2 regions of the Stenotrophomonas sp. ZAC14D1_NAIMI4_1 genome follow, and region 2 is predicted to be linked to the other one. Evidence: riboswitches for the same ligand, from Rfam matches in the RefSeq annotation. Region 2 holds a riboswitch; the other holds the start of a gene.
The links. Region 2 has a riboswitch for cobalamin ahead of btuB (TonB-dependent vitamin B12 receptor). Riboswitches for the same ligand answer to the same signal wherever they lie in the genome.
Positions count from the first base shown of each region.

Region 1: it holds a riboswitch for cobalamin, as region 2 does, so the genes downstream of both, C1927_RS01280 (epoxyqueuosine reductase QueH) here and btuB (TonB-dependent vitamin B12 receptor) in region 2, are expected to answer to the same signal.

Region 1 is NZ_CP026001.1:285,525-300,153, forward strand. It holds gene C1927_RS01240 (LysE family translocator) at 1-556, opposite strand, end outside; gene C1927_RS01245 (acyl-CoA thioesterase) at 650-1,072, shown strand; gene C1927_RS01250 (NAD-dependent protein deacetylase) at 1,116-1,922, shown strand; gene C1927_RS01255 (NADH:flavin oxidoreductase/NADH oxidase) at 2,043-3,146, shown strand; gene C1927_RS01260 (LysR family transcriptional regulator) at 3,150-4,061, opposite strand; gene C1927_RS01265 (DUF2798 domain-containing protein) at 4,184-4,438, shown strand; gene purU (formyltetrahydrofolate deformylase) at 4,499-5,350, shown strand; gene pncA (bifunctional nicotinamidase/pyrazinamidase) at 5,458-6,084, opposite strand; gene C1927_RS01280 (epoxyqueuosine reductase QueH) at 6,141-6,812, opposite strand; cobalamin riboswitch at 6,971-7,164, opposite strand; gene C1927_RS01285 (patatin-like phospholipase family protein) at 7,436-9,310, shown strand; gene C1927_RS01290 (hypothetical protein) at 9,354-9,791, shown strand; gene C1927_RS01295 (short-chain fatty acyl-CoA regulator family protein) at 10,205-11,572, opposite strand; gene C1927_RS01300 (CoA-acylating methylmalonate-semialdehyde dehydrogenase) at 11,687-13,192, shown strand; gene C1927_RS01305 (acyl-CoA dehydrogenase family protein) at 13,207-14,373, shown strand; gene C1927_RS01310 (enoyl-CoA hydratase) at 14,370-14,629, shown strand, end outside.
Region 2 is NZ_CP026001.1:647,795-662,423, forward strand. It holds gene C1927_RS02900 (HAD family phosphatase) at 1-332, shown strand, start outside; gene fabB (beta-ketoacyl-ACP synthase I) at 459-1,667, opposite strand; gene fabA (3-hydroxyacyl-[acyl-carrier-protein] dehydratase FabA) at 1,667-2,182, opposite strand; gene dinB (DNA polymerase IV) at 2,374-3,444, shown strand; gene C1927_RS02925 (MBL fold metallo-hydrolase) at 3,740-4,651, opposite strand; gene C1927_RS02930 (NAD(P)H-binding protein) at 4,745-5,383, opposite strand; gene C1927_RS02935 (LysR family transcriptional regulator) at 5,492-6,421, shown strand; gene C1927_RS02940 (class I SAM-dependent methyltransferase) at 6,418-7,209, shown strand; gene gph (phosphoglycolate phosphatase) at 7,271-7,927, shown strand; gene btuB (TonB-dependent vitamin B12 receptor) at 8,027-9,874, opposite strand; cobalamin riboswitch at 9,991-10,214, opposite strand; gene C1927_RS02955 (histidine phosphatase family protein) at 10,357-10,935, shown strand; gene C1927_RS02960 (TfoX/Sxy family protein) at 11,035-11,397, opposite strand; gene C1927_RS02965 (GAF domain-containing protein) at 11,394-11,876, opposite strand; gene bioD (dethiobiotin synthase) at 11,959-12,636, shown strand; gene C1927_RS02975 (PLP-dependent aminotransferase family protein) at 12,759-14,201, opposite strand; gene msrA (peptide-methionine (S)-S-oxide reductase MsrA) at 14,416-14,629, opposite strand, start outside.

The sequences.
Region 1 (14,629 bases), 360 kb from region 2:
AGCTCGGCCGCGCGGCCAGGAATGCCGCAATGCTGCCGGCCATCAGCACGATCATCGTGTTCACCGCCAGGCTGACCGCGATCTGGGTGAAGCCCAGCACCACGGACTGTGCCAGCACGCTGCCGTGGCCGTCCGGATGCAGGAACTGCGGCAGCAGGGACAGGTACATCACCGCGATCTTCGGGTTCAGCAGGTTGGTCAAAAAGCCCATCGCGAACAGCCGGCGTGGGCTGTCCACGGGCAGGGCATGCACCGCGAAGGGCGAGCGTCCGCCCGGCTTCACCGCCTGCCAGGCCACGTACAACAGGTACAGCGCGCCGCCGATGCGCAGCGCGTCGTAGGCGAAGGGCACGGTCATCAGCAGGGCGGTGATGCCCAGTGCCGCGCACAGCATGTAGAACACGAAGCCCAGCGCCACCCCGCCCAGCGACACCAGCCCGGCGCGGCGGCCCTGGCAGATCGAGCGCGAGACCAGGTAGACCATGTTCGGCCCAGGCGTGAGCACCATGCCCAGCGACAGCAGGGCGAAGGCCAGCAGGTCGGTGGCGGCAGGCATGGCGGCGTTCCGTGCGGTGGGCGTGGCGCAGTGTAGCGCCGCCTGCACCGGGGCTGGCTTAAAATTGCCGCACCCCACACCGATGGCCCCGCCATGACCCCCATTCCCGAAACCGTGCCGCCCATCGAAGTGCGCATGGCCGAAATCGTCTTCCCCAACCACACCAACCACATGGGCACCCTGTTCGGTGGCCAGGCGCTGGCGTGGATGGACAAGGCCGCCTTCCTCGCCGCCGCCCGCTATTCGCGCCGCACCGTGGTGACCGCGCGCAGCGACCAGGTCGATTTCAAGCTGCCCATCCGCATCGGCCAGATGGTGGAAACCGTGGGCCGCATCGTCGAAGTGGGCCGCAGCTCGATGAAGGTCGAAGTGGAACTGATTGCCGAAGACCTGCACAGCGGCGAGCGCAAGCTGTGCACGCGCGGCCACTTCGTGATGATCGCGCTGGGTGACGACGGCCAGCCGACCGCCGTGCCGCGCCTGCCGGGCACCCCGGCGGCCGACCCGGCCAGCTGACCACGCGCTTGCGGGGGTACCCCTGCGCCCCCATTTTGCTGCCATGACCCCGCCGCTGACCGATTTCATCGACCGTGCCCAACGCCTGTTCGTGCTGACCGGCGCCGGCTGCAGCACAGCCTCGGGCATCCCCGATTACCGCGATACCGACGGCCAGTGGAAGCGCACGCCGCCAGTGACCTACCAGGCCTTCATGGGCGAGGCGGCCACCCGCCAGCGCTACTGGGCGCGCAGCCTGCTGGGCTGGCCGCGCTTCGGCCTGGCCCTGCCCAACGGCACCCACCAGGCGCTGGCCGCGCTGGAAGCCCGCGGCACGCTGCAGGTGCTGCTGACCCAGAACGTGGACGGCCTGCACCAGCGTGCGGGCAGCCGGAACGTGATCGACCTGCACGGGCGGCTGGACCTGGTGCGCTGCATGGGCTGCGAACGCCGCAGCGGGCGCGAGGATTTCCAGCAGCGCCTGCTTGATGCCAACCCGGGCTGGGACGCGCTGGAAGCGGGCATTGCCCCCGATGGCGACGCCGATCTGGAAACCGACTTTTCCGCCTTCGTGGTGCCGGATTGCCCGTACTGCGGCGGCCTGCTGAAGCCGGACGTGGTGTTCTTTGGCGAAAACGTGCCGCGCGAGCGCGTGGCGGCCGTGCATGAGCACCTGCAGCAGGCCGACGCCGTGCTGGTGGTGGGTTCCTCGCTGATGGTCTATTCCGGCTTCCGCTTCGTGCAGGCCGCCGCCAAGGCCGGCCTGCCGGTGGCGGCGCTGAACCGCGGCCGCACCCGCGCCGACGACCTGCTGCAGTTCAAGGATGAACGGGACTGCGCCGAGGCGTTGGCGGGCTTCGCGATCCGGTAGCGCCGGGCCATGCCCGGCGAGCGCGCGATGCGCCGCCGCGAAACAGCGATCCATCCAGATGGTTGATCCGCAGGCCGCGCAGCGGTGCAATACGCACCCCCTACGCATGTCCTGACCGTCTTGAGCCAGCTGTTCTCGCCGATGTCCCTCGGCCCCCTGACCCTGCCCAACCGCATCGTGATCGCGCCGATGTGCCAGTACTCCGCCGAAGATGGCCGCGCCAGCGATTGGCACGCCATGCACCTGGGCAACCTGGCGCAGTCCGGCGCGGGCCTGCTGATCCTGGAAGCCACCGCGGTCGAGCCGCGCGGGCGCATCAGCTGGGCCGACCTGGGCCTGTGGGATGACGGCACCGAGGCCGCCCTGGCGCAGGTGCTGGCCAGCGTCCGCCGCTGGTCGTCGATGCCGCTGGGCATCCAGCTGGCCCACGCCGGCCGCAAGGCCTCCACCGCCCGCCCGTGGGACGGTGGCCGCCAGCTGCCGGCCGACGATGCCAACGGCTGGGCCACGGTCGCCCCGTCACCGGTACCGTTCCACGCCACCGATCCGGCGCCCGAGGCGCTGGATGAAGCCGGCATCGCCGAGGTCATCGCTGCCTTCGCCGCCAGCGCGGTGCGTGCCGAGCGCCTGGGCTTCGAGCTGATCGAGATCCACGCCGCGCACGGTTACCTGCTGCACCAGTTCCTGTCCCCGCTCAGCAACCGCCGCACTGACGGCTACGGTGGCTCGCTGCCGAACCGCCTGCGCCTGCTGGTGGAGGTGTTCGATGCGGTGCGTGCAGCGGTGTCGGACAAGATGGCCGTGGGCGTGCGCATTTCCGCCACCGACTGGGTCGACGGCGGCTGGGACCTGGTGCAGAGCGAAGCACTGGCGCAGATCCTGGATGCGCGTGGCTGCAACTTCCTGCACGTGTCCAGCGGCGGCCTCGATGAGCGGCAGAAGATCAGCGTCGGCCCGGGTTACCAGGTGCCGTTCGCGGCGGCCATCAAGGCCAAGAAGCTGCGCATGCCGGTCATTGCGGTGGGCCTGATCACCGAGCCGGAACAGGCCGAATCGATCCTGCGCCACAACCAGGCCGATGCCATCGGGCTGGCCCGCGGCATCCTGTACGACCCGCGCTGGCCGTGGCACGCCGCCGCCGCGCTGGGCGACAGCGTGGTGCCGTCGCCGCAGTACCTGCGCTGCGAGCCGCGCGAAGCACGCAACGTGTTCCGCGCGCGCTGAACCTCAGACCTGCCAGGCCGGTGCCATGCCGGCCTGCAGGTGCTCGAACAGCGCGCGGATCTTCGCGGTGAAATCGCGGCGGTCGCTCACGCAGAAGAACACCTCCATCGGCGCCGGCTGCCATGCGCTGGCCGGGCCGAATACCGCCTGCAGGCGGCCATCGCGCAGGTACGGTTCGGCCACGAACGCGGCCAGCCGGGTGATGCCCGCGCCGGCCGCCGCCAGCTCGGCCAGCGCGTCGATGTCATCGCAGACCATGCTCGGCGGCAGCGCCGCGTCCACCCGCTGGCCGTCCTTCAGCAGGCCCCAGCGCAGCGGCCGGCCATCGGTGGGGAAGCGGTGCAGCAGGCCGCGATGGCCGTTCAGTGCGGCCGGATCGCCCGGCGTGCCGTGCGCCTCCAGGTAGGCCGGCGAGGCACAGAACACGAACGGGATGCGCGCCAGCGGCCGTGCCACCAGCCCGTCTTCCAGCTGCGCGCCGATGCGGATGCTGGCATCCACCGCCTCCGGCCCGTGCTGTACGGCACGATCGCTCAGGCGTAGTTCCAGCTGCAGTTGCGGGTAGCGCTGCTGCAGGCTGGGCAGCAGGGGCGCCAGCACGTGGCGGCCGAACGCGCTGCTGCTGGCGATGCGCAGCGGTCCGGATGGTTCGATATCGCCAGCGGTGACCATCGCCTGCGCGCGCGCCAGGTCCGCCTCGATGTGCCGCACCTGCGCCAGGTAGACCGCACCGGCCTCGCTGAGCGCCAGCTGCCGCGTGCTGCGGTTGAGCAGGCGCACGCCCAGGTGGGCTTCCAGCCGGTTGATGTTCTGCCCCACGGCGGTGGCGCTGATGCCGAGGTGGCGGGCCGCGGCGGCAATGCTGCCGGTCTCTGCGGTGCGGGTGAAGCTGCGGATGAGCTGCAACAGGTTCATGACCGACCAGCTTGCCATGCGGAAGGACAAGTATCGCTTGGGTCTGTGCCAAGCGTGGCGGGGCTGTGCGCGGGCCGCCGCACCGCTAGCCTGCCGGCCCACTTCACTCGACACGATGTGCCATGGCCTACCCCCGATCGTCCCGCTGGAAGCTGCACGCCCGCAGCACGCCGTTTGTCTTCGCCTTCTTCATGGCCGGCCTGATGGCGCTGCTGATGTGCCTGGTCATCACCGCCGCCAACGCCGGGCTGGGCAGCGGCTATCTGGCGCGGGTGATGGCCGCCTACCAGATGGCCATGCCAGTCGCGTTCTGCGGCGTGCTGCTGGTGCGCCCGCTGGTGGTGCGGCTGGTGGCGTTGACGGTGCATCCGCGCTGAAGATCGGTTGCATCTGACAGCATTGTGCATCGCGGCAGGGTGCTGCCCTACACTCGGGCGATGCGCCCCGATTCCATTCTTACCCTGTCCTGCCCCGACCGCACCGGTATCGTCTACCGCGTCTCGGGGCTGTTGTTCGACCACGGCTGCAACATCCTCGACGCCCAGCAGTTCGGCGATGAGGAGAGCGGCCGCTTCTTCCTGCGCGTGCATTTCGACCGCGACGCCAGCCTGCCGCTCGACACCGTGCACGCGGCGATGGCTGCACTGGCCGCCGACTACGGCATGGACTGGCAGCTGCATGACGGTCGCCGCCGCGCGCGCCTGCTGGTGCTGGTCAGCAAGCAGGGCCATTGCCTGAACGATCTGCTGTTCCGCGCCCACAGCGGGCAGCTGAAAGTGGACATCGCTGCGGTGGCATCGAATCACGCCGATTTCGCGCCGCTGGCCGCGTCCTACCAGGTGCCGTTCCACCATCTGCCGGTAAACGCCGAAACGCGCGCCATGCAGGAACAGCAGATCATCGACCTGGTCGAGCGCGAGCGCATCGACCTGGTAGTGCTGGCGCGCTACATGCAGATCCTCTCGCCCACGCTGTGCCGCGCCCTGGCCGGCCGCGCGATCAACATCCACCACAGCTTCCTGCCCAGCTTCAAGGGCGCGCAGCCGTACCACCAGGCGCACGCGCGCGGGGTCAAGATCATCGGCGCCACCGCGCACTACGTCACCGAGGATCTGGACGAAGGCCCGATCATCGAACAGGACGTGGCCCGCGTGGACCACGCCATGGCACCGCGCGAACTGGTGCGGCTGGGCAGCGATACCGAATCGCAGGTGCTGGCGCGCGCCGTGCGCCGGCACGTGGAGCACCGCATCCTGCTCAACGGGCACCGCACGGTGGTGTTCCGGTAATCGTCCATCCCGCGCCACCACGGGTGCTATCCGGTAGTGCCGGCCGCTGGCCGGCAACTGCAGGGATCCCGAGGTTGCCGGCCAGCGGCCGGCACTACCGTTCCGGGTCAGACGATCGCAATCCCTGCCTTGCCCAGCGCCTCACGCACCATCGCGTCGTTGGCTTCGGTCACCGGCCGGGTCAGCTCCCACAGGAACTTCACCCGGAAGCCGGATTTCACCGCGTCCTGTGCGCTCCACAGCACGCAGTAATCGCGCGCCAGGCCGCACACGTGCACCTCGCGGATGCGGCGCTCATGCAGCCAGCCGGCCAGGCCGGTCGGTGGGCGTTCGCCCTCCGGGCCGTGGTTCTCGCGGAACGCACTGTACGAATCCACCTGCTGGCGGGTGCCCTTGCGCAGGATCAGGTCGGCCACGGTCCAGTCCACGCCCGGGTGCAGCGCGGCGCCGTCGCTGCCCTGCACGCAGTGGTCCGGCCACAGGGTCTGCGGCTGCGCGTGCAGCAGGATGCTTTCGAACGGACGCGTGCCCGGGTGCTGGCTGGCGAACGAAGCATGGTTGGCCGGGTGCCAGTCCTGGGTGGCCACCACCGTGCGGTAGTGGCGCTGTGCCAGCAGCTCGGCAATCGGCGCCACCAGCGCGTCACCCTGGTCGCAGGCCAATGCGCCACCGGGCATGAAGTCCGGCTGCAGGTCGATCACCAGCAGGGCGACATCGGCGGGCAGGGCGGTCATGGCAGGGTCCAGCACAGCAGAAGGGGCGACCAGCGTGGCCGCCCCCTGCGCGCACGTCAATCGCCCTGCGGCGTTTCAGCATCCTGGCCGTAGTACAGCAGGCCGATCTTGATGCGCTCGCGGCCGGTTTCGCGGCGGTGGCGGTTGGCATCGCGCAGCGAGTACACGCAGCCGCAGTACTCCTGCTGGTAGAACTGCTCGCGCTTGCTGATTTCCACCATGCGGCTGGCACCGCCACCCTTGCGCCAGTTGTAATCCCAGTACTGCAGGCCTTCGTAGCGCGACGCGGCGCGGATGCCGCAGTCGTTGATCTGCGCCATGTTCTTCCAGCGCGAAATGCCCAGCGACGAACTGATGGTGTCGTAGCCGTGCTCATGCGCGTACAGCGCGGTGCGCTCGAAACGCATGTCGAAGCACATCGTGCAGCGGATGCCGCGCTCGGGCTCGTTTTCCATGCCGCGCGCACGGCTGAACCAGTTGTCGGTGTCGTAGTCGCAATCGATGAAGGGAATGCCGTGCTGCTCGGCGAAGCGGATGTTCTCCTGCTTGCGCAGCTCGTACTCCTTCACCGGGTGGATGTTGGGGTTGTAGAAGAAGATCGCGTAGTCGATCCCGGAGGCAGTGATCGCCTCCATCACTTCACCCGAGCAGGGCGCGCAGCACGAATGCAGCAGCAGGCGCTTGCCGTCGGCGGGCAGGGACAGGTCGGGGCGTTGGAACTCGGTCATCGTCGGGTGCATCTGGGCGTGGGCAACGGGTCTGGCCGGAAACCGTGAACAGGACGCGCGCGGCCACCCCGCCTGCACGCGCAGGACGAAGACGGCCCCGGCAACCTCCCCGCGGAGATTCCAGGTCGAGTCAGGGGACGGTCGTGTCCCCCGGCCGGGGCCGGTATTCGGGCTGATGGACACGGGCCGCAGCCCACCTACTACCTGCCGCTTCCCAGGCGCGAGCCCAGTGCTGTTGGCAGGATTCGTTTCCATTCACCGCTGCGGGGCAGCTCCGGAATGGGCGCGCGAGGCGCCTTCACCGGATTCCCATTCAAATCCCTGCCGTTGTCGCAACGACGGCAGGGATACCTTCGGCGTGCCCACGGTGGACGCGATGCCTGCGCCGGTCAAGGGGAGTACGTCCACTTGCCCACTCGATCCACGCCATGCGCGGATGACTTCCGCGCACGGCACGGATCGTGCCGACCAACGGTCGGCACCCACCGGAGCGGCGGATGCCCTCCGACGCAGTCCTGCCTTGCCCTTCCGTGGGCGGGTTCTCAGGCGGTGAGAAGCCTTCGCGTCATACTGCATCCGTAGCGTCGGGTGGCATCTCAGGCACAGTCAGCGGGGGCAGGGTAGTGGCAGACAAGTACTGCGATCTGGTCATGAAGGGCGGCATCACCAGCGGCATCGTGTACCCCAATGCGGTACTGGCGCTGGCCCGCGATTACCGGTTCAAGAGCATCGGTGGCACCTCGGCCGGCGCCATTGCGGCGGCGGTGGCGGCAGCGGCAGCGTATGGCGATCGCCGCCAGCAGGCGGGTGAGCACCTGGCCGACGGCACCGGTTACGGCGGCCTGTCCGCGGTGTCAGCGCAGTTGTCGCGGCGCGGCTTCATCTACAGCCTGTTCCAGCCGGCACGCGGCGCGCGGGCGGCCTACCGGCTGCTGGTGGCGCTGACCGGCGGCTACGGGTGGCCGCGCAAGCTGTTGTGCCTGGCGGTGGCCGTGTTCGAGATCGCCCCGCTGGAAGTGCTGGTGTCGCTGGCGCTGCTGCTGGGCCTGGGCTGGTGGGGCGGTGGCTGGAGCGGCGTGGCCGCCACCCTGCTCCCTTCGCTGCTGTGTGCCTATGGCGCCGGCGTGGCCGGTGCCGCGCTGCGGGTGGCGCGGGTGGCACGGCGCAACCTGCTGGGCCTGTGCAGCGGCCTGGGCCGCGATGCACGCAAGCCGGCACTGACCGAATGGCTGCACCAGAGCCTGCAGGAGCTGTCCGGCAAGCCGCTGGACGCACCGCTCACCTTTGCCGATCTGCACGATGCACCGCGCTATGCCGGCGAGCCGGAGAGCCCGCATGCCATCAGCCTGCAGATGATCACCACCTGCGTGTCGCACAACGAACCGCGCACGCTGCCGCTGGGCGGTGCGCAGTTCTGGTTCCTGCGCGAGGAATTCGAGCAGCTGTTCCCGGCCAGCGTGGTGCAGTGGCTGGTCGACCACGCCGGCACGCCGGTGGATGTGGAAGGGCGGCAGTACTACCACCTGCCACAGGGCCCGCAGCTGCCGGTACTGGTGGCCACCCGGATGAGCCTGAGCTTCCCGCTGCTGATCAGTGCGGTGCCGCTGCATGAGCCGGCGCGCCGCGAGCGCCGCTGCGCGCCGTCACCGGCCACCCCTGATGCCGAGCACAACGTGGCCGACAGCATGGAAGGCCTGACCAGTGCCGGCCAGTCCTGCGGGCCGGTCATCACCGCGTTCCGCATCTGCTGGTTCTCCGATGGTGGCATCAGCAGCAACTTCCCCATCCACCTGTTCGATGCGGCAATGCCGCGCTGGCCGACCTTCGCCATCAACCTGGTCTACCCGCAGCATGCCGAGGATGTCAGCCATGGCACCACCGGCCAGCAGGCGCTGGAGCGCGCCGTGGTGCTACCCACCGAGAACCGCCACGGCTGGCAGCGCCATTACCAGTCCATCGCCACGCCGCTGGCCGCCGCCGAGCTGGGCCGTTTCCTGTTTGCGGTGGTGGCCACCATGCAGAACTGGCGCGACCTGCTGCAGGCACGCGCACCGGGCTACCGCGACCGCATCGTTCACGTGAGCCTGCAGGGCGACGAAGGGGGCATGAACCTGGACATGCCGCAGGAGGTGCTGAGCCGCATCGCCGACAAGGGCAGCCTGGCCGGCGCACGCTTCTGCGCGTTCTCGTTCGATAACCACTACTGGATCCGCTGGCGCAACCTCGCTTCGGCCTACCAGCGCTACACGCTGGAAGTGGCGCGTACCGATGACCCGGCGCAGCAGGTACTGGCCTACCGCGCGGCGTATTCCATCGTCGCCAATGGTGAGCCGGTGGCGCCGTCGTACAAGCTGGGTTCGGAAGACAAGCGTCGCGGATCGCAGCAGTTGTGGGCGCAGATGGTGGAGCAGGGCCGCACGTGGGAAGACCTGGGTCCGGACCTGACCGACGGTGCACCGCGTCCGCTGCCGCAGATGAAGGTCACGCCGATCTACTGACCGCGATGGATACAATCGCGGCCCCCACTGCAAGGAACGCTTCATGTCCTCCCGCCAACACCTGCTGGACCTGCTGGAACGACTCGATGCCCGCGATCCGGACCACCTGCCGGTGGTGCCGCTGGCCGCGTATTTCGAAGGCAACGATTTCGAAGAGTGCATCGCACCGAACCAGTGGGGTTACGGCCGCCCGCCGATTGCCGAGCTGTACGCACGCCTGGCCGCGATAGCCGCGAAACCCGAAGTGGAAGGTGTCTACGTGGGCCTGCACCAGGACTGGGGCAGTGCACTGGAAGACGACAGCGAATGGCCGGCCGCGGAAAACGTGCACGTACTGACCCGCGCCGACGCCGCAACCGTGGAAGGCTGGTTGCAGGGACTGGAGTGCGACGGCGTTGGTGAAGGCTGGCCGTATGGGCAGCACATCGATGCACCCGTGCCCTCCGCAGGCCATCGCGTATTGACCGTGTTCTGGGACTAAAACCTGCCAACCAAGGTTGGCACCTACCAGAGCGACTTTCCGGATGGGGTCAGAGCCCGTCGCGTCGCAACGGGATCCGACCCCGTGCCGACCAACGGTCGGCACCTACCAGTAGAGCCACGCCACGCGTGGATGCATTTCGCGCACGGCCAGAGCGTGCCGACCAACGGTCGGCACCCACCATCAGCATCAGCATCAGCATCAGGTTCCAACAGCCCGCGGGAAACTGTCGAAGGCGGGGTGGGTCCGGTTGAGGGGGTGTGAGCGGCATGGATGCCGCGACCAAGCCCCCATGGACGGGTTTACGGCGTCCCCCTCAACCGGACCCACCCCGCCAACCCACGGATAGCCAGCTTTTGACGTTGCCGTCGCCGTTGATTCGGCAGGTGCAGGGCGCAGCCCTGCAAAAACCCCTACCTTCCCGGCAACTGCGCGAACGCGCGCTGCATGCAGTCCTCGCGCGGGCACACCCGGCAACCCGGGCCGATCGACACCGAGTTGCCCGGGCTCTGCACATCCAGCCCAAGCGAATACACCAACCGCTCGGCATGCTGCAGGTCGCACCCCAGCGCCACTGCAAACGTCTTGCGCGGCTGCCCATGGCCCACCGGGCCACTGCTGACCTGCCGCGCCAGCCAGAAGTGCCGTCGCCCATCGGGCATGCGCGCGGTCTGGGTCAGGATGCGCCCCGGCTGGTTGAACGCCTCGTAGACGATCCACAGCGGGCACGACCCACCCACCTGTGAGAAATGGAAATCGGTGGCCGAATGGCGCTTGGACACATTGCCCGCACGGTCCACGCGGATGAAGAAGAACGGCAGCCCCGGCGCACTGCGCCGCGCCAGCGTGCTCAGCCGATGACACACCGCCTCGAAGCCCACGCCGAACTGATGCGCCAGCAGTTCGATGTCGTAGCTGCTGGCCTCGGCCGCACGCAGGAAGCGCATGTACGGCATCACCAGCGCGCCGGCGAAATAGTTGGAAAGACCGATCCGCGCCTGCGCGATGCGCGCCTCGTCGTGGAAGCCCGCGCGCGCGATCACCGCATCGATCTGCGGCAGGTAGCCGTGCAGGGCCAGCTCGGCGGCCATCTGGAACGCCTGCTGGCCCGGCTCCAGGTAATCGGGCAGCCACAGCCGTCGCGCCCCGGCATCGAACTGGCGCTTCTCGCGCCCGGCCTGCAGCGCGGCCACTTCCACCAGCACGCCGTGGCGGTCGGCCAGCAGCTGGCGCAGGCGCGGCGCCACGTGCCCGGGTGACAGTCCCCACTCGGCGAACAGGCGCTCGGCCAGTTCGTCCAGCTCGGGGATGTGGTTGTGCATGCGGTTGAAGAACTCGCGCACCTGGTCGCCGGCGGGCAGGGTACTGCCGGCCTCGGGCTCGCCCAGCTGGAACTCCAGCGCGGCGGCGTGCTCGCGCAGGGCCAGGTGGCGGCGATGCAGGTCCAGCAGGGCGCGGCTGACCTGTGGCAGGTTGCCGGCCAGCGCCCGCAGCTCGGTCGCGCTCACCTCCGCCAGGCCGAGGTCGCGCAGGGTCTCGCCCAGCGCCTCCTGCAACGCGGCGGGCTCATCATCGTCGAACAGGGCCGAAACGTCGCCCAACACCTCGCCCAGCTTCTTCTGCACGGCCGGGGTCAGCGGGCGCTTGTTGCGCTCGATCTGGTTCAGGTAACTGGCCGACAGGCCCAGGGCACGTGCCAGGTCCACCTGGCTGTAGCCGCGCTGTTCGCGCAGGCGCAGCAGGCGCAGGCCCAGCTGGCGTTGTGAAGGCTGGAAATTCACAGAATTAACATGAATCGTCTGGCGTGTTGGCCAGATTAAGCGGATTCAGGCCGGAAATCGAGGAGGGTGATGTGAATAATGCCAAGCATCTTTCGAGCCAGTGGGATTGTCGTCATGACTGTTGCAGCGCCCCGTATCCGCATGCTGATCGATGGCCAGTTCGTCGAATCGGCCACCTCCCACTGGCAGGACGTGATCAATCCGGCCACCCAGGACGTGCTGGCCCAGGTGCCGTTCGCCACCACCAGCGAAGTGGATGCCGCCGTTGCTGCCGCCAAGGAAGCCTTCAAGACCTGGCGCAAGACCCCGATCGGCACCCGTGCGCGCATCTTCCTGAAGTACCAGCAGCTGATCCGCGAGAACATGAGCGAGCTGGCCCACATCCTCACCGCCGAACAGGGCAAGACCCTGCCGGACGCGGAAGGCGATGTGTTCCGTGGCCTGGAAGTGGTCGAGCACGCCGCTGCCATCGGCAACCTGCAGCTGGGCGAGCTGGCCAACAACGTGGCCAACGGCGTGGACACCTACAGCATCATGCAGCCGCTCGGTGTGTGCGCCGGCATCACTCCGTTCAACTTCCCGGCGATGATCCCGCTGTGGATGTTCCCGATGGCGATCGCCACCGGCAACACCTTCATCCTCAAGCCGTCCGAGCAGGACCCGATGGTGACCATGCGCCTGGTCGAGCTGGCGCTGGAAGCCGGCATTCCGAAGGGCGTGCTGAACGTCGTCCACGGTGGCGAGGAAGTGGTCAACGCGATCTGCGACCACCCGGACATCAAGGCCGTGTCGTTCGTCGGTTCCACCCGCGTCGGCACCCACGTCTACAACCGCGCCTCGCTGGCCGGCAAGCGCGTGCAGTGCATGATGGGCGCCAAGAACCACGCCGTGGTGCTGCCGGACGCCAACAAGGAACAGACCCTCAACGCGATGGTCGGCGCCGCCTTCGGTGCGGCCGGCCAGCGCTGCATGGCCGCCTCCACGCTGGTGCTGGTCGGTGAAGCGCGCAACTGGGTGCAGGACCTGGTGGCCAAGGCGCAGACCCTCAAGGTCAGCGGCGGCACCGTGTCCGGCACCGACGTCGGCCCGGTCATTTCCTGCAGCGCCCGCGAGCGCGTGGAAGGCCTGATCGCCTCGGGCGTGGAGCAGGGCGCCAAGTTGGTGCTGGACGGCCGCAAGCCGCAGGTCGATGGTTTCGAGAAGGGCAACTTCGTCGGCCCGACCATCTTTGCCGGTGTCACCACCGACATGCGCATCTACCAGGAAGAAATCTTCGGGCCGGTGCTGGTCATCCTCGAAGCGGAAACGCTGGACGAGGCCATCGCCATGGTCAACAGCAACCCGAACGGCAACGGCACCGCGCTGTTCACCCAGTCCGGCGCGGCTGCCCGTCGCTTCCAGGAAGACATCGACGTCGGCCAGGTCGGCATCAACGTGCCGATCCCGGTGCCGGTGCCGCTGTTCTCGTTCACCGGTTCGCGCGCCTCCAAGCTGGGCGACCTGGGCCCGTACGGCAAGCAGGTCGTGCTGTTCTACACCCAGACCAAGACCGTCACCGCACGCTGGTTCGATGACGAGACGCTGAGCCACGGCGTCAACACCACCATCAGCCTGAAGTAAGGGCAGGAGCAGCCATGAGCCACTCGATGACGACGGACCAGGAAGAAGCGCAGCAGGCGTACCGCGAAGCCGCGCGTGACTTCGCACAGGCCGAACTGGCGCCGCACGCCGCGCGATGGGATGCGGAGGGCATCTTTCCGCGCGAGGCGATCGCCAAGGCCGGTGAACTGGGCTTCTGTGGTCTGTACATGGACCCGGAAGTCGGCGGCAGCGGCCTCAGCCGCCTGGACGCCGCCGTCGTCATCGAGGAGCTCGCCAACGTCGATCCGTCGACCGCGGCGTACATCAGCATCCACAACATGGCTTCGTGGATGGTCTCCAAATGGGGCCAGGCCGAACTGCGCGATGCGTGGGGCACCGACCTGTCCTCGGGCAGCAAGCTGGCCTCGTACTGCCTGACCGAACCGGGCGCTGGCTCGGATGCTGCTTCGCTGAAGACCACCGCCGTGCGCGACGGTGACTTCTATGTGCTGAACGGCTCCAAGGCCTTCATTTCCGGCGCCGGTGCCACCGAGCTGCTGGTGGTGATGGCGCGTACCGGCGGTGCCGGTGCGGGCGGTGTCAGCGCCATCGCGGTGCCGGCCGACCTGCCGGGCATCAGCTATGGCCGCAAGGAAGAGAAGATGGGCTGGAACAGCCAGCCCACCCGTGGCATCACCTTCGAAAACGTCCGCGTGCCGGTCAGCCACCTTCTGGGAGAGGAAGGCGGCGGCTTCAAGCTGGCGATGAAGGGGCTGGACGGCGGCCGCATCAACATCGCCGCCTGCTCGCTGGGTGCCGCGCAGGGCGCGCTGGACGCTGCACGCCGCTACATGGGCGAGCGCCGCCAGTTCGGCAAGGCGCTGGCCGATTTCCAGGCGCTGCAGTTCAAGCTGGCCGACATGGCCATCGAACTGGTGGCCGCGCGGCAGATGGTGCATTCGGCTGCGCGCAAGCTCGACGCCGGCGCCAGCGATGCCAACGTGTGGTGCGCGATGGCCAAGCGCTTCGCCACTGATGCCGGCTTCAAGATCTGCAACGAAGCGCTGCAGATCCACGGCGGCTACGGCTACATCCGGGAATACCCGATCGAGCGCCTGCTGCGCGACAGCCGCGTGCACCAGATCCTGGAAGGCACCAACGAGATCATGCGGGTGATCGTTGCCCGCCACCTGCTCAACACCGAAGAGGAACTGCGATGAAGGATTGGCGTACCCAGGAGCACGTGGGCCTGAAGGTCGAGGCCGATGGCCACACCGCCGTGGTCACCCTGCACAACCCGCCGGCGCACACCTGGACCGTGCACAGCCTGGCCGCGCTGCGCGACCTGGTGGGCGCGCTCAACGCAGACCGCGACATCTACGCGCTGGTGATCACCGGTGACGGCGAGAAGTTCTTCTCCGCCGGCGCCGACCTCAACCAGTTCGCCTCGGGCGACAAGGGCGCCGCACGCGAAGC
Region 2 (14,629 bases):
CCACGCGGCAGCCGCGTGCCAACCGCAAGCTGGCCGCCGCCGGACTGCTGCCGTATTTCGATGCGGTCATCACCAGCGGCGACGTCGCCCACCCGAAGCCGGCGCCGGACATCTACCTGCTGGCCGCGCAGCGGCTGGGCAAGGACCCGGAGCGCTGCCTGGCGCTGGAGGATTCACCGGCCGGCACGCGCGCCGCCGTTGCGGCGGGCATGACCGTGATCCAGGTGCCCGACCTGGTGCATCCGGATGAAGAACTGCGTGCGCTGGGCCACCGCATCGTCGGCTCGCTGGTGGATGCCCACGCCCTGCTGGTGCCGCTGCTGCCAACCTGACGGTGGGTGCCGACCGTTGGTCGGCACGCTTCACCGCTCCCGCCGGGCATGGCCCGGCGCTACCGCTCTGGTGGGTGCCGACCACCCCTCTGGTGGGTGCCGACCGTTGGTCGGCACGCCTTTCAATCACACCCGGCCGAACACCAGCGCTGCGTTGGTGCCACCAAAGCCGAAGCTGTTGGACATCACCGTATCCAGCTTCTGCTCGCGGCTTTCGCGCAGGATCGGGAAACCTTCCACCGCCGGGTCCAGCTCGGTGATGTTGGCCGAACCGGCCACGAAACCATCGCGCATCATCAGCAGGCAGTAGATCGCCTCGTGCACGCTGGCGGCGCCCAGCGAGTGGCCCGACAGCGCCTTGGTCGACGACAGCGGCGGCACGGCATCGCCGAACACTTCGCGGATCGCGCCCAGCTCGGTCACGTCGCCCAGCGGGGTCGAGGTGCCGTGGGTGTTGAGGTAGTCCAGCGGGCGATCGACGTTCTGCAGCGCCATCTTCATGCAGCGCACGGCACCTTCGCCGGACGGGGCGACCATGTCGGCACCGTCGGAGGTCACGCCATAACCGATCAGCTCGGCATGGATGCGCGCGCCGCGGGCGACGGCGTGGTCGTAGTCCTCCAGCACCAGCATGCCGCCGCCACCGGCGATGACGAAGCCGTCGCGGTCCTTGTCATACGGGCGCGAGGCGCTGGCCGGGGTGTCGTTGAAGCTGGTCGACAGTGCGCCCATCGCATCGAACATCACGCTCATCGACCAGTGCAGGTCTTCGCCACCACCGGCGAACATGATGTCCTGCGCGCCGTGGCGGATCATGTCCGCGGCCGCGCCGATGCAGTGCGCCGAGGTCGCGCAGGCAGCCGACAGCGAGTAGCTGACGCCCTTGATCTGGAAGGCGGTGGCCAGGCAGGCCGACACGGTGGAGCACATCGTGCGCGGCACCATGTACGGGCCGACCTTGCGCACGCCACGGGCGCGCAGCAGGTCCACGGCACCCACCTGCCATTCGCTGGAACCACCGCCGGAACCGGCGATCAGGCCGGTACGCAGCGCGCTCACCTGTTCCGGCGACAGGCCGGCATCGGCGATCGCATCGCGCATGGCGATGTAGGCGAAGGCCGCCGCATCGCTCATGAAGCGCTTCTGCTTGCGGTCGATCTGCGCATCCAGGTCGAGGTCGACGCGGCCACCGATCTGGCTGCGCAGGCCGGCTTCGGCGTGGTCGGGCAGCGCGGTGATGCCGGCGCGGCCTTCCCGCAGCGCCGAGGAAACGGTATCCAGATCATTGCCCAGGCACGAGGTGATGCCCATGCCGGTGATGACGACGCGACGCATCAGAAGCTCCCGGTTTCAGTGAACAGGCCCACGCGCAGGTCGCGGGCGTTGTAGATCTCGCGGTCGTCCACGTACATGCGGGCATCGGCCTGGGCCATCACCAGCTTGCGGTTGATGACGCGGGTGATGTCGATCTCGTAGCGCACCCGCTTGGCTTCCGGCAGCACCTGGCCGGTGAACTTCACCTCGCCGCAGCCCAGGGCGCGGCCCTTGCCGGGTGCACCCAGCCAGGTCAGGTAGAAGCCGGTCAGCTGCCACATGGCATCCAGGCCCAGGCAGCCGGGCATCACCGGGTCGCCGATGAAGTGGCAGCCGAAGAACCACAGGTCCGGGCGGATATCCAGTTCGGCACGTACCATGCCCTTGCCATGCGGTCCGCCGTCCTCGCGGATTTCGGTGATGCGGTCGAACATCAGCATCGGGTCGTTGGGCAGACGGCCGGCGGCGGCGCCGAACAGTTCACCGCGGGCGCTGGCCAGCAGCTGGTCACGGTTGAACGCGTGGAGACGAGTCATGGAAAGCGCATTCCTGGAAGCGAAAACAAGGCAACAAGTCCCCGAGGATGCACGACGGTTGCAACGGGAATCAAACCGCCGCACCGTACGCGTGCGTAGTGTTTTCCCCGGGAATCACGCATCCCGTTGATGCACAAAGACCATACTTGGCCGTCTGGAGCGGTACGGTGCGGGTATGATGTCCGCCAACCATGAACGCACTGCGCAAGATCATCCACGTCGACATGGACGCCTTCTACGCGTCGGTGGAGCAGCGCGACGATCCGTCACTGCGCGGCAAGCCGGTGGTCGTGGCCTGGCGCGGCGCACGCTCGGTGGTGTGCGCGGCCTCCTACGAGGCCCGTGTGTTCGGCGTGCGCTCGGCAATGCCCGCCCTGCGCGCCGAGCGCCTGTGCCCGGATGCGATCTTCGTGCCGCCGGATTTCGCGCGTTACAAAGCCGTGTCACGCCAGGTGCGCGAGATCTTCCTGCGCCATACCGACCTGGTCGAGCCGCTGTCGCTGGACGAGGCCTACCTGGACGTGACCGCGCCGAAGAGCGGCATCGAACTGGCCACCGAGATCGCCCGCACCATCCGCGCGCAGATCCGCGAAGAGACGAACCTGACTGCTTCAGCCGGCATCGCGCCGAACAAGTTCCTGGCCAAGATCGCCTCGGACTGGCGCAAGCCTGACGGCCAGTTCGTCATCCCGCCGCAGCGCGTGGACGCGTTCCTGCTGACGCTGCCGGTGAAAAGCGTGCCGGGCGTGGGCAAGGTGATGGAAGGCAAGCTGGCCGAGCGCGGCATCGTCACCTGCGGTGACCTGCGCAACTGGACGCTGCCGGACCTGGAAGAAAACTTCGGCAGCTTCGGCCGCAGCCTGTACAACCGCGCCCGCGGCATCGACGAACGGCCGGTGGAACCGGACCAGCAGGTGCAGTCGATCTCCTCCGAGGACACCTTTGCCGAAGACCTGCTGCTGGAAGACCTGGGCGAGGCCATCGTGCAGCTGGCCGAGAAGACCTGGAATGCCACGCGCAAGACCGAACGCATCGGCCACACCGTCGTGCTGAAACTGAAGACCGCCCAGTTCCGCATCCTCACCCGCAGCTTCACTCCGGACCGTCCACCGGAATCGATGCAGGAACTGCGCGACATCGCCCTGTCCCTGCGCGCCCGCGTCGACCTGCCTGCCGACACCCGCTACCGCCTCGTTGGCGTCGGCCTGGGTGGATTCCGCGATAAAGAACCGGTGGTGCAGGGCGAACTGTTCGGGCACTGATCAACCCCGTGCCGACCAACGGTCGGCACCCACCAACAGCAGCAGGTTCCAACAGCAGCAGGTTCCATCAGCAGCAGGTTCCAACAGCAGCGGGAAACTGTCGAAGGCGGGGTGGGTCCGGTTGCGGGGGCGTGAGCGCCATGGATGGCGCGACCGAGCCTCCATGGACGGATTCACGGCGTCCCCCGCAACCGGACCCACCCCGCCAACCCACGGATACCCAGCTGTTGCCGTTGCCGTTGCCGTTGCATTGAGCGGGTGCAGGGCGCAGCCCTGCAAAAAGAAACCACCTACCTCACGGCCACTGCATCTCGCCCTTGGCCACCTTCGCACTCAGCTCCAGCGACGCCACGCCCGCCAGCGCCGGATAGCGCGCCTGCATCGCCTTCACCAGCGCCGCACTGTCCTTCGCCTTGGCCGCCTCCGCATCGAACGCACGGATGTAGCCTGCAGTGAAACGCAGCGCGCTCGCATCCAGCGCCGCACCCGGCGCGTAATGGCCCGGCACCACCACCTTCGGCTTCAGCGCCTGCAGGTGCTGCAGCGTCTGCAGCCAATCAGCATGCGACTGCGGCGTCTGCGTATCGGCCATCCACACGTGCTCACCGGCCACCACCGGAATGCCACCGACGATCGCACGCAGCGACGGCACCCACAGCACCGTGCGGTCGGGTGTCGGTCCGTCCAGCCCGATCAGCGGCAGGCGCTGGCCTTCCAGCTGCAGCGCGTCGTCGTCCAGCACCTGCGGCAGCACGATGCGCGCAGGCACATCGGCACCCATCTTCGGGCCCCAGTAGGCCAGCTTGCCGGCCTGGGTCTGCGTGATGTGGGCAACGGTCTGCGCCGTGGCGACGATGCATGCCTGCGGGAACGCATCCTGCAGCGTGGCCAGGCCGAAGTAGTAGTCCGGATCGCCGTGGCTGATGTAGATCGTGGTCAGCCGCTTGCCGCTGGCGCGGATCCTGTCGGCCAGCGCAGCCGCATCGCGGGCGGCAAACTGCGCATCGACGAGGATCGCCTCATGGCGGCCTTCGATCAGCACCGAGGACACGGAAAACAGCGCCTGCGGCCCGGGATGGAAGGTCTGCAGGTGCAGTTGTGAGTGCGCCGCAGGGGTGGTGGCAGGCGCCGCCGCGGTGGCACGCAGCGGTGCACCGGTGAAACCCGCGGCCAGCGCGAGGGGAAGCAGCAGGGCAGCAGTACGCATCAACGATTCCTCGTGTAGAGCCGAGCCCATGGTCGGCTGCAGTGGTTGCCTCAAGCCGAGCGCAGGCTCGGCTCTACAGGGGAAACGTATCGATCAATACGCCGCAGTGATGATCTGCTTCGGGTACTTGCCCGCTTCCAGCTCGGCCACGAACGCCGCACCGTAATCGGCGTAGCTGATGCGGCTGTGGCCGCTGGCATCGGCCAGGAAGGTCTTGGCCTGCACGCGGTACTGGCCGCGCTCTTCGCCCGGGCCGATTTCCGCGGCCGGCGAGAAGAAGGTCCAGTCCAGGTCCTCCACCGCCTGCAGGCGCTTCAGCGCTTCGCGCGCGGCAAGTGCATACGGCTTGTAGGCGGCGGGGAAGTCCGGGGTGTCGACCAGCTGCACGCCCGGCGCGATCTCCAGGCTGCCGGCGCCACCGACCACCACCACGCGCGGCACCTTGGCCTGGCGTGCGGCGGCGACCAGCTGGTCGGCCACGCTGGCGATCTGGCCGATGTCATCACCCGGGCGCGGGCCGTAGGCGCTGGCCAGCACGTCGTGGCCAGCGATCACGGCGGCCAGGGCGGCGGTGTCGTCCAGCGCCGCGATGGCCAGCTGGGCACCGGCCAGCTCGGCCGGCAGGTCTTTTTCACTGCGGACCACGGCCGTGACCTGGTGGCCGTGGGCGAGGGCGTGGCGGGCGATCTGGCGGCCGATGTTGCCGGTGGCACCGACGAGGGCGATCTTCATGTCAGGACTCCTTGGGGCGGAATGGGGTGGGAACGAGGCCACTGTAGGCCGCTGCAGTTGCTCGAAAAACAGCGTATAACGCGCTTGTTTGTTGCATGGATCGAGCAGATGGACCGATTGACCGCCATGACCGTGTTCGTCGAAGTGGCCGAGCGTGGCAGCCTGACCGCCGCCGCCGAGGTGCTGGACATGTCCCGCGCGATGGTCAGCCGCTACCTGGCCGAGGTGGAGGGCTGGCTGGGCGCACGCCTGCTGCACCGGACCACGCGGCGGATCAGCCTGACCGGCGCCGGTGAAGCCGCGCTGGCGCGCTTCCGGCAGATGCTGGCCATCGGCGAGGAACTGCAGGGCGAACTGGCCAGTGACGATCCCGAGCCGCACGGCACCCTGCGCATCACCGCCAGCGTGTCGTTCGGGCAGAGCCACCTGGCACGCGCAGTGGCGGCCTTCGTGCAGCGCCACCCGGCCGCGCGCATCGAGCTGCTGCTGGTCGACCGCATGGTCAACCTGGTGGAGGAGCGCGTGGACCTGGCCGTGCGCATCGCCCGCCAGATCGATCCCAGCCTGATCGCGCGACGGCTGGCCACCTGCCGTTCGGTGCTGTGCGCCACGCCTGCCTACCTGCAGGCACACGGCACGCCCAGCGCACCGGAGCAGCTGCCCGCGCACAACTGCCTCACCCACCACTACGTCGGCAAGAGCCTGTGGCAGCTGCATCGCGACGGCCGCTCGCTGTCGGTGGCGGTGGGCGGCAACATCAGCGCCAACGAAGCCTCCCTGCTGCTGGAAGCGGTGCGCGCCGGTGCCGGCATTGCCATGCTGCCGACCTACCAGGTGGCACCGCTGCTGCGTTCGGGGGAACTGGTGCAGCTGCTGCCGGCCTATGCGCTGGACGAGCTGGGCATTCATGCCGTGTACGCATCGCGTCGACAGCAGCCCGCTATCATGCGGCGGTTCCTGGATTTCCTGGCCGAGTGTTTCACCAGCCCGGCATTCCAGGATCTGGATTGGCGCCCACCGGTCAAGGAGGACACATGAACCATGGACAGGGATTGCTCGAGCACAACCGCGCGGCGTGGGACCGCCAGGCACGCGAGGCCAGCGACTGGTCGCGCCCGGTCGATGCCGAAACCATCGCTGCCGCACGCCAGGGACGCTGGCAGGTCCACCTGACGCCCCGCCCGCTGCCGCTGGACTGGCTGGGCGATGTACGCGGCCGCCGCATCCTCTGCCTGGCATCGGCCGGTGGCCAGCAGGCGCCGGTGCTGGCCGCCGCTGGCGCGGTGGTCACCGTGTTCGATCTGTCCGACGGGCAGCTGGCGCAGGACCGCCGCGTGGCCGAGCGCGATGGGCTGTCACTGCGCACCGTGCAGGGCGACATGCGTGACCTGCATGCCTTCGCCGATGGCAGCTTCGATGTGGTGTTCCACCCCATTTCCAACCTGTACGTGCCGGATGTGCGCCCAATCTGGGCCGAGTGCCAGCGCGTGCTGGCGCGGGATGGCCTGCTGCTGGCCAGCTTCTACAACCCGGTGGTGTTCGTGGGCGCGCGCGATCCGCAGCTGCAGGAACAGGGCCTGATCCGCCCGCGGTACGCCATTCCGTATTCGGACCTGGAAGACCTGCCGGCCGAAGAGCGCGAGGCCAAGCTGGCCCGTGGTGAAGCACTGACCTTCGGCCACAGCCTGGGCGACCTGATCGGTGGCCAGCTCGATGCCGGCTTCGTGGTCGAGCGCTTCATGGAAGACTGGCAGCCGCGCCCGCGTTTCCTGATCGACCGCTACCTGCCCACGTTCCTTGCCACCCGCGCCCGCCGGATCGGCTGAGGCGGATGCGGAAATGCCGGGGCGTACAATGGACGGCCCACGTCGTACAGGTAACCGTCCCTTGTCGTATCCCTATCCGTTGGTTGTGTTTGATCTGGACGGCACGCTGGTGGACAGCGCGGCTGACATTGCCGAAGCACTGAACCGCACGCTGGAAGACATCGGCGTGGCGCGCGTGCCGGAAACCACCGTGCTGGGCTGGATCGGTGATGGCGTGCGGCGGCTGGTCGAGCAGGCGGTGCACGCCGCCGGTCGCGACGTGGACCTGGCCGAGGTGATGCCGACCTTCATGGTGCATTACCGCGAATGCCTGCTGCGCAGCCCGCGCCTGTTCGATGGCGTGCCGGAAGCCCTGGCGTTGCTGCGCGCGCGCGGCGTGCCGCTGGCCATCTGCACCAACAAGCCGGCCGCGCTGGTGCCGCCGTTGCTGCAGCACCTGGGCATTGCGGATGCGTTTTCACTGGTGCTGGGCGGTGATTCGCTGCCGCAGCGCAAGCCCAGTGGCGAGCCGCTGCGGCACATCGCCGCGCACTTCGGCCAGGCGGTGGACGCCTGCCTGATGGTGGGTGATTCGCTCACCGATTACCGTGCCGCCGAAGACGCCGGCATGCCGATCGCGCTGGTGCGCTACGGCTATCCGCGCGGCCTGGATCTGGAAACGGCACATGCCGTGGCGGTCATCGACGACCTGCGTGACCTCCCCGGCCTGCAGCACTGACGCACTGGGTAGTGCCGGCCGCTGGCCGGCAACCCGTTGCACGCTGCCATAGACCATGACGCTGCCGGCCAGCGGCCGGCACTACCATGGCCGGCGTGGTTACTTCGGCTGGTACCGCACGCTCAGCTGGTACTCGCGGCCCGGCTGGTTGAACCACGCCACGGTCTCGTAGCGGCGGTCGAACACATTGGCTGCGCGGGCCAGCAGCGACCACGACGGCGTCAGCGCGTACTCCGCGCGCAGGTCCAGCGTGCCGTAGCCGCGCACCTTCACCGTGTTGCTGGCGTCGTCGAAGCGCTTGCCGGCGCCCTGCACGGTCAGTCCGGCGCGGACGTCGCCGAAGCGGCGGTCCACGTCCAGGCGCGCGGTCTGCTGCGCGCGGCGCGGCAGCCAGTTGTCGAACTGCGCGCTGCCAGCGGTGCGGTTGCGCGGGTCGGTGTAGCTCAGCTGGCCATTGATGTCGAAGCCGGCCAGCACCACGCCTGCGGTCAGTTCGGCACCGCGGATACGCGCCTTCTCGATTTGCTGCATCATGAAGGTCGCCGCGTCGTAGGTGATCAGGTCATCGATGCGGGTCTCGTACACGTCCACGCCCCAGTGCCAGCCCTGGCCGTGCTGCGACAGGCCGATGTTGGCGCTCTTCGACGTCTCCGGATCCAGCGTCGGTACGCCGCTCCACGGGTCGTACAGGTCGCTGAAGGTCGGTGCCTTGAACGCTGTGCCATAACTGGCATTCACGCGCAGACCGTGGCCCAGGTCCATCGCCCAGCCAAGGCTGCCGGTGGCGTGGTCGCCGAACTGCGCGTTGTCGTCGTTGCGCGCGCTCACCTGCAGCTGGTGGCGGCCGAAACGGCCCTGGTACTGCACGAACACGCCGGTGTTGCGGCGGCTGTCCACGAGATAGCCGGCGCTGCTGCCATCCAGGTTGTCCTCGCTCCAGTCCACGCCGGTACTCAGCAGCTGGCCCTCGGCCAGGCCGATATCGGCCTGCAGCGAGGCGTTGTCGCGGTGCGTCTGCGCGCTGCCGGACACACCGAGGTCGCCGTAGTTGTCCGACTCGTTGTCGCTGCGGCCGACGCTGGCGGTGAAGGCCAGGCGCTCGGACGGGGTGTAGCGCACCTTGCCGGACATCACCTGTTGCAGCGTTTCCGAGTAGTTGTAGTAGCCGTCGTAGTGGTTCTCGCCTTCGGCACGCAGGGCGCTGCCTTCCACGCTCCACTGCTCGTTGAAGGTGTAGCCACCGCGCAGGCTCTTGGACAGGTTGCGGTAGCCATCGCGGTCGGGCTCATCGGCGAAGCAGCCGGTGAACAGCGTGGCCGAGCCGCGGCAGGCATTGATGCCGTCGGTGTGCTGGTAGGCGATATCGGCGCCGAACCAGCCGCGCTCGCCGCTGCCACCGATGCCACCGCTGGCTTCGCGCAGGCCATTGCTGCCGCCGCCCAGCTGGAAGTGCGGCGCAAACCCGCCCTGGTTGCGGCGGGTGAAGATCTGGATGACGCCACCGATGGCATCGGCGCCGTACAGGCTGGACTGCGGCCCGCGCACGATTTCCACGCGCTCGATCTGCGCCAGCGGCAGGTCCTGGTACATCGCCAGGCCAAGGTCGGCACTGTTGATGCGCACGCCATCGACCAGCACCACGGTGTGCGAGGAATTGGTGCCGCGCAGGAACAGCGAGCTCTGCTTGCCGAGGCCACCGCTGTTGGTCAGGTTGATGCCGGCGCGGCCGGCCAGCAGTTCCTGCAGCGAGGTGGCCTGGCTGGATTCGATCTGTGCGCGGTCGATCACCTGCGCCGGTGCGATGCTGTCCTGCAGGGCGATGGGGGTGCGCGTGGCGGTCACCAGCACCTGATCCAGCGCAGCGGTGTCATCGCTCGCCTGGGCATGGGCCAGGGCGGGCAGGGCGGCCAGCACGGCCAGGGACAGCATTCGGAACTGCAGCTTCATCGGGAGGACTCCGGGTGCCACGCACGCCCGCGTGGCGAAGGGGAGGAGCCACGAAGGCAGGCACGCGCCGAAGCCGCGGCAGATGCCGCGATCATCCAGCGCCATGCCCACCGCATCGCGACCTGAGGCTTCCGGGCCGGTCTCCGGGCTTGCCGCCAGGTGGCGCGAGGCCACCGTCCAGGCGCCTTCCCATGCCGGTGGCACAGTGGCGGTATTGCCTGGAACAGACGTGCTTACCGTTGCGGGGGCAGCGCCGGCCTGGCGTGTTGCCACGCGTCACCGGCTTCCCGTTTCAACCTGCCGGCCGCGGCCGCAGGTCACCTGGAAGTGGGCGCAGTCTACGGCATCGCCGGCGGCCCGTAGAGTCGAGCTTGCTCGACTGCCTTGGCTGTGCCCGTAGAATATCCCCTCGCTCCCGTGGTGCCGTTGCCGATGTCCCGCTGTTTTCCGCTGTTCCCGCGTTGCCTGCAGAGGACGCACGCATGATCCTCGACCTGGTCCGCCATGCCGGCAACGGCCGCGACGAGTTCCTCGATGGCCGCAGCGATCCGCCGCAGCTGGCCCGCCTGCCGCAGGAACTGGTCGACGCCTATGCCGGGCACGACTGGCAGCGGGTGATCAGCTCGCCGCGCCTGCGCTCGCTGCATACGGCGATGGCCCTGGCCACCCCGCGCGGGCTGGACGTGGACGCGGACGAGGAATGGGAAGAACTGGATTTCGGCGATTGGGACGGACAATCGCTGTTCGACCTGCCGGAGGATGCGCTGGCGGCCTTCCACGCCGATCCGCATGCCTACCCGCCGCCCAATGGCGAAAGCTGGGGCCACTTCGAACGGCGCATTGCGCGCGCGCTGGATCGCCTGCTGGACGATGAGGATCCGCTGCCCACCGTGGTGGTCAGCCATGGCGGCCCGCTGCGCATGGTGCTGTCACAGGTCTGCGGGTTGCCGCTGTCACTGTGCTGGGCGCTGCGCATCGACCACGGCACGCGCCTGCGGGTGTGGCTGGAACGCGGTGAAGTAGGCCTGGTGGGCGAGCTGCTGGAACTGCAGCAGCCGTAACCGCGACCGCCGGGCATGGCCCGGCGCTACCGATCCCGCACGCCCGCACCGCCGTGGTAGTGCCGGCCGCTGGCCGGCATTCCCAGCAATGCGGACGCTCTAATCCTCGTCCGCGCTCTCGGCAAAGCGCTCTTCGCCGTCATCCTCGTTGTCGAAGCGCTGCTCATGCACCGGGCCCGATGCCGGGCCGGCGGCCTTCAACGGATGCGCGGCGATGCGTGCCTCGTAATCCTGCACCAGCGCCTCGCGCTGTGCTTCGCCCAGTTCCTGCCAGTGGCAATCCAGCAGCGCGCCTTCCAGCGAATAAAGCAGGTTCAAGCTGGGCTTGAAGCCGGCGCGCTTGACCTTGACGAAGGCCCCGACCGCGCCGAGCGCAGCCAGGTCCTCGCGGCTGCGCAGGCCGACCTGGCGCAGCCACGCCGCACTCTTCGGGCCGATGTTGCGCAGCTTGGGTGCGCTCATCCCAGGGCCTCGACGAACACGCGGGCGATGGCTTCCAGCCCGGCCTGGTCCTCGGCATCGAAGCGGCCCACCTTCGGGCTGTCGATGTCGAACACGCCGATCAGCTCATCACCGCGCAGCAGCGGCACCACCAGTTCCGAGCGCGAGGCCGAATCACAGGCGATGTGGCCCGGGAAGGCATCGACGTCTTCCACGCGCTGGGTGACGCGCTGGCTGGCAGCGGCACCGCACACGCCCTTGTCCAGCGGGATGCGCACGCAGGCCGGCAGGCCCTGGAACGGGCCGACCACCAGCTCCTTGCCGTCGTACAGGTAGAAACCCACCCAGTTCAGGTCGGGAAGGGAGTGGTAGACCAGTGCGGAGAGGTTGGCCGCGTTGGCGATGCGGTCGGACTCGCCGTAGACCAGGCCTCGGGCCTGTTCCAGCAGCTGGGCGTATTGTTCCGGCTTGCTGCCGGTGAGCGAGGCGTTGGCGAACATGCCTGCAGTCTAGCAAGCGTACGGGACCAGCGATAATGCACGCTCTGTTGCATGCCTGGAGCCATCGATGCCCCTGCCCACCCTGATGCCGCCGGCGGTGTTCGTCACCGGCACCGATACCGAGATCGGCAAGACCGCCAGCAGCACCGCGCTGCTGCATGCACTGCGCCGGCGCGGACTGCGCGCGGTGGGCATGAAGCCGGTCGCAAGCGGCAGCCAGGACCTGGGCCACGGCCTGCGCAACGAGGATGCGCTGGCGCTGCAGGCGGCCAGCTGGCCGGTGCCGGACTACGCCGATCTGAACCCCTATGCGCTGCGGCAGCCGCTGGCACCTGAACTGGCTGCGGCCGAGGACGGCGTGGAGGTGCAGCTGGCGCCGATCGTGGCCGCCTTCGAGCGCCTGCGTGCGCAGGCCGATGTGGTGGTGGTGGAAGGCGTGGGCGGCTGGCTGGCGCCGGTGTCGGCCACGCTGGACCAGCTCGACCTGGTGCGCGCGCTGCGCCTGCCGGTGCTGCTGGTGGTGGGCATGCGCCTGGGCTGCGTGAACCATGCACGGCTGACCGCGCAGTCGCTGCAGGCCAGCGGCGTGGAGTGCCTTGGCTGGATCGGCAACCACATCGATCCGGCCATGCAGCGCCAGGATGAAAACATCGCCACCCTCCAGCAGCGCCTGCCGATGCCGTGCTGGGGCCGCCTGCCGTACCTGCCGGGCGCGGATGGCCAAACCCTGGGCGCACACCTGGGAGCGGAGCAGCGGTAGAGTCGACTGTCAGTCGACTATCGCGCGCAGCGCGGGGTCTGATCAGGAGCAGTCGACCAACGGTCGACTCTACCCGGCAATCCGATACGAACGGCACCGCGATTGCCGGCCAGCGGCCGGCACTACCGCGCTGCCAGCTCCCGCGCGATCGCGCCCAGCCGTTCCACCGCGCTGATGAAGCGTGCATCCAGCGCCTGGCAGCACGACAGCCGCAGGCAATGCCGGTAGCGCGCGCCACGCGAATACACCTGGCCGGGCATGAACACGATGTCCTCGGCCAGCGCACGCTCGAACAGTTCACGCGTGTCCACGCCAGGCAGCTCCAGCCACAGCAGGAAGCCCCCCTGCGGTTCGGTGGCGCGGGTGCCGGCGGGGAAGTGCTCGGCCACCAGCTGCCGCAGGCGACCCACCTGTTCGCGGTACAGCCGGCGCATGCGGTGCAGGTGGTGCTCGTAGCTGCCCGCTTCCAGATAGGCGGCCACTGCATCACCCAGCAGCTGCGGTTCACCGCCGGTGGACTGGAACTTCAACAGGGCGATGCGCTCGGCGAAGCGACCACCATCGAGCCAGCCGATGCGGTAATCCGGTGCCAGCGTCTTGGAGAAGCCCCCCACCACCATCACCCAGCCATCGCGATCGAATGCCTTCAGCAGCGGCGCAGGCGGTTCGCAGAACTGCAGCTCGGCATACACCGCATCCTCGATCAGCGGCAGCTGGTGTGCGTTGACCAGTTCGGCCAGGCGCTGCTTGGCCGCCGTCGGCATGGTGCAGCCCAGCGGGTTGTGCACCGTGGGCATCACCACCAGCGCGGCCAGCGGCGTGTGCTCCAACAGCGCTTCCAGCGCATCGACGTCCAACCCGTGCTGCGGGTGGGTGGGCAGCTCGATGGCCTGCAGGCCGAGGTTGGCCAGCAACGGGTACAGGTTGAAGTAGGAGGGGGCCTCGATGCCGACGGCCGCGCCCGGTTCGGTCACCGCGCGCAGGGCCAGCTGCAGCGCTTCCATCGCGCCGTGGGTCAACAGCAGGCGGTCGGCGTGGGTGTGCAGGCCCATCCGCGGGCCGCGCCGTTCGATCTGTGCCAGCAGGCGCGGCGAGCCATTCGGGCGCGCATAGGTTTCCACCGTCTGCTGGCCGTGGCGCAGCACCTGTGCGGTGTGCCGGGCCAGCTGCGCGCCGGGATAGAACTGCCGCCCACGTGGCCCGGCGAAGGCGAGATCGATCACCCCGGGGCGTCGCTGCGCCTCGAGCACGCGGGCCATCAGCGCCTGCTGCAGCGGTGCGGTGGGGGCCGAGGGGGCATCGCGCAGTGATCGCTGCGGCACCGACAGGCGTGGCGCCACCTCGAAGCCGGCCTTCGGCCGTGGCACCACCAGCCCTGCATCTTCCAGCTGCCGATAGGCGGCGATGACGGTGTTCAGGCTCAGCTGGCGCTGCGCCGCCATCTGCCGCAGCGAGGGCAGGCGGCTGCCCACCGGCAGGCGGCCGCCGTGGATCGCTTCGGCCAGTTCATCGGACAGGCGCTGGTAGCGCGGTGGGGCCGGGGTGGCGCGTGGATCTGTATCCATTGGACTGGCCTGCATCTGGAGCTGTACCCATGATGCCGCCGAGCCTAGCATGGTGCCGTCGGTGGGGCCTGATCGGGGCCTGGCCGATCCATTTCAAACGCATGGCCGCAGGGCCGTGCGTCTTTTTTTTGTAGAAATAGTGCCGGCCGCTGGCCGGCAACCGTGTCATCGCGATTGCGAGGATGCCGGCCAGCGGCCGGCACTCCCGGGTACGTCAGCGCATCGGCACCAGCGAGGCCTGGCGCCGGTACAGCGCGGGGAACTGCCTGCCCAGCGCGGCCAGCTTCGGTGCGTCGTAATAGCGGATGTAGGCCGCCTGCGGGTAGTTGGCCATGTAGTTCTGGTGGTAGCTCTCGGCGGGGTAGAAGCGCTGGCCGCTGGCGACCTGGGTGACGATCGGGCCGCGGTAGCTGCCGGCCTGGCCCAGC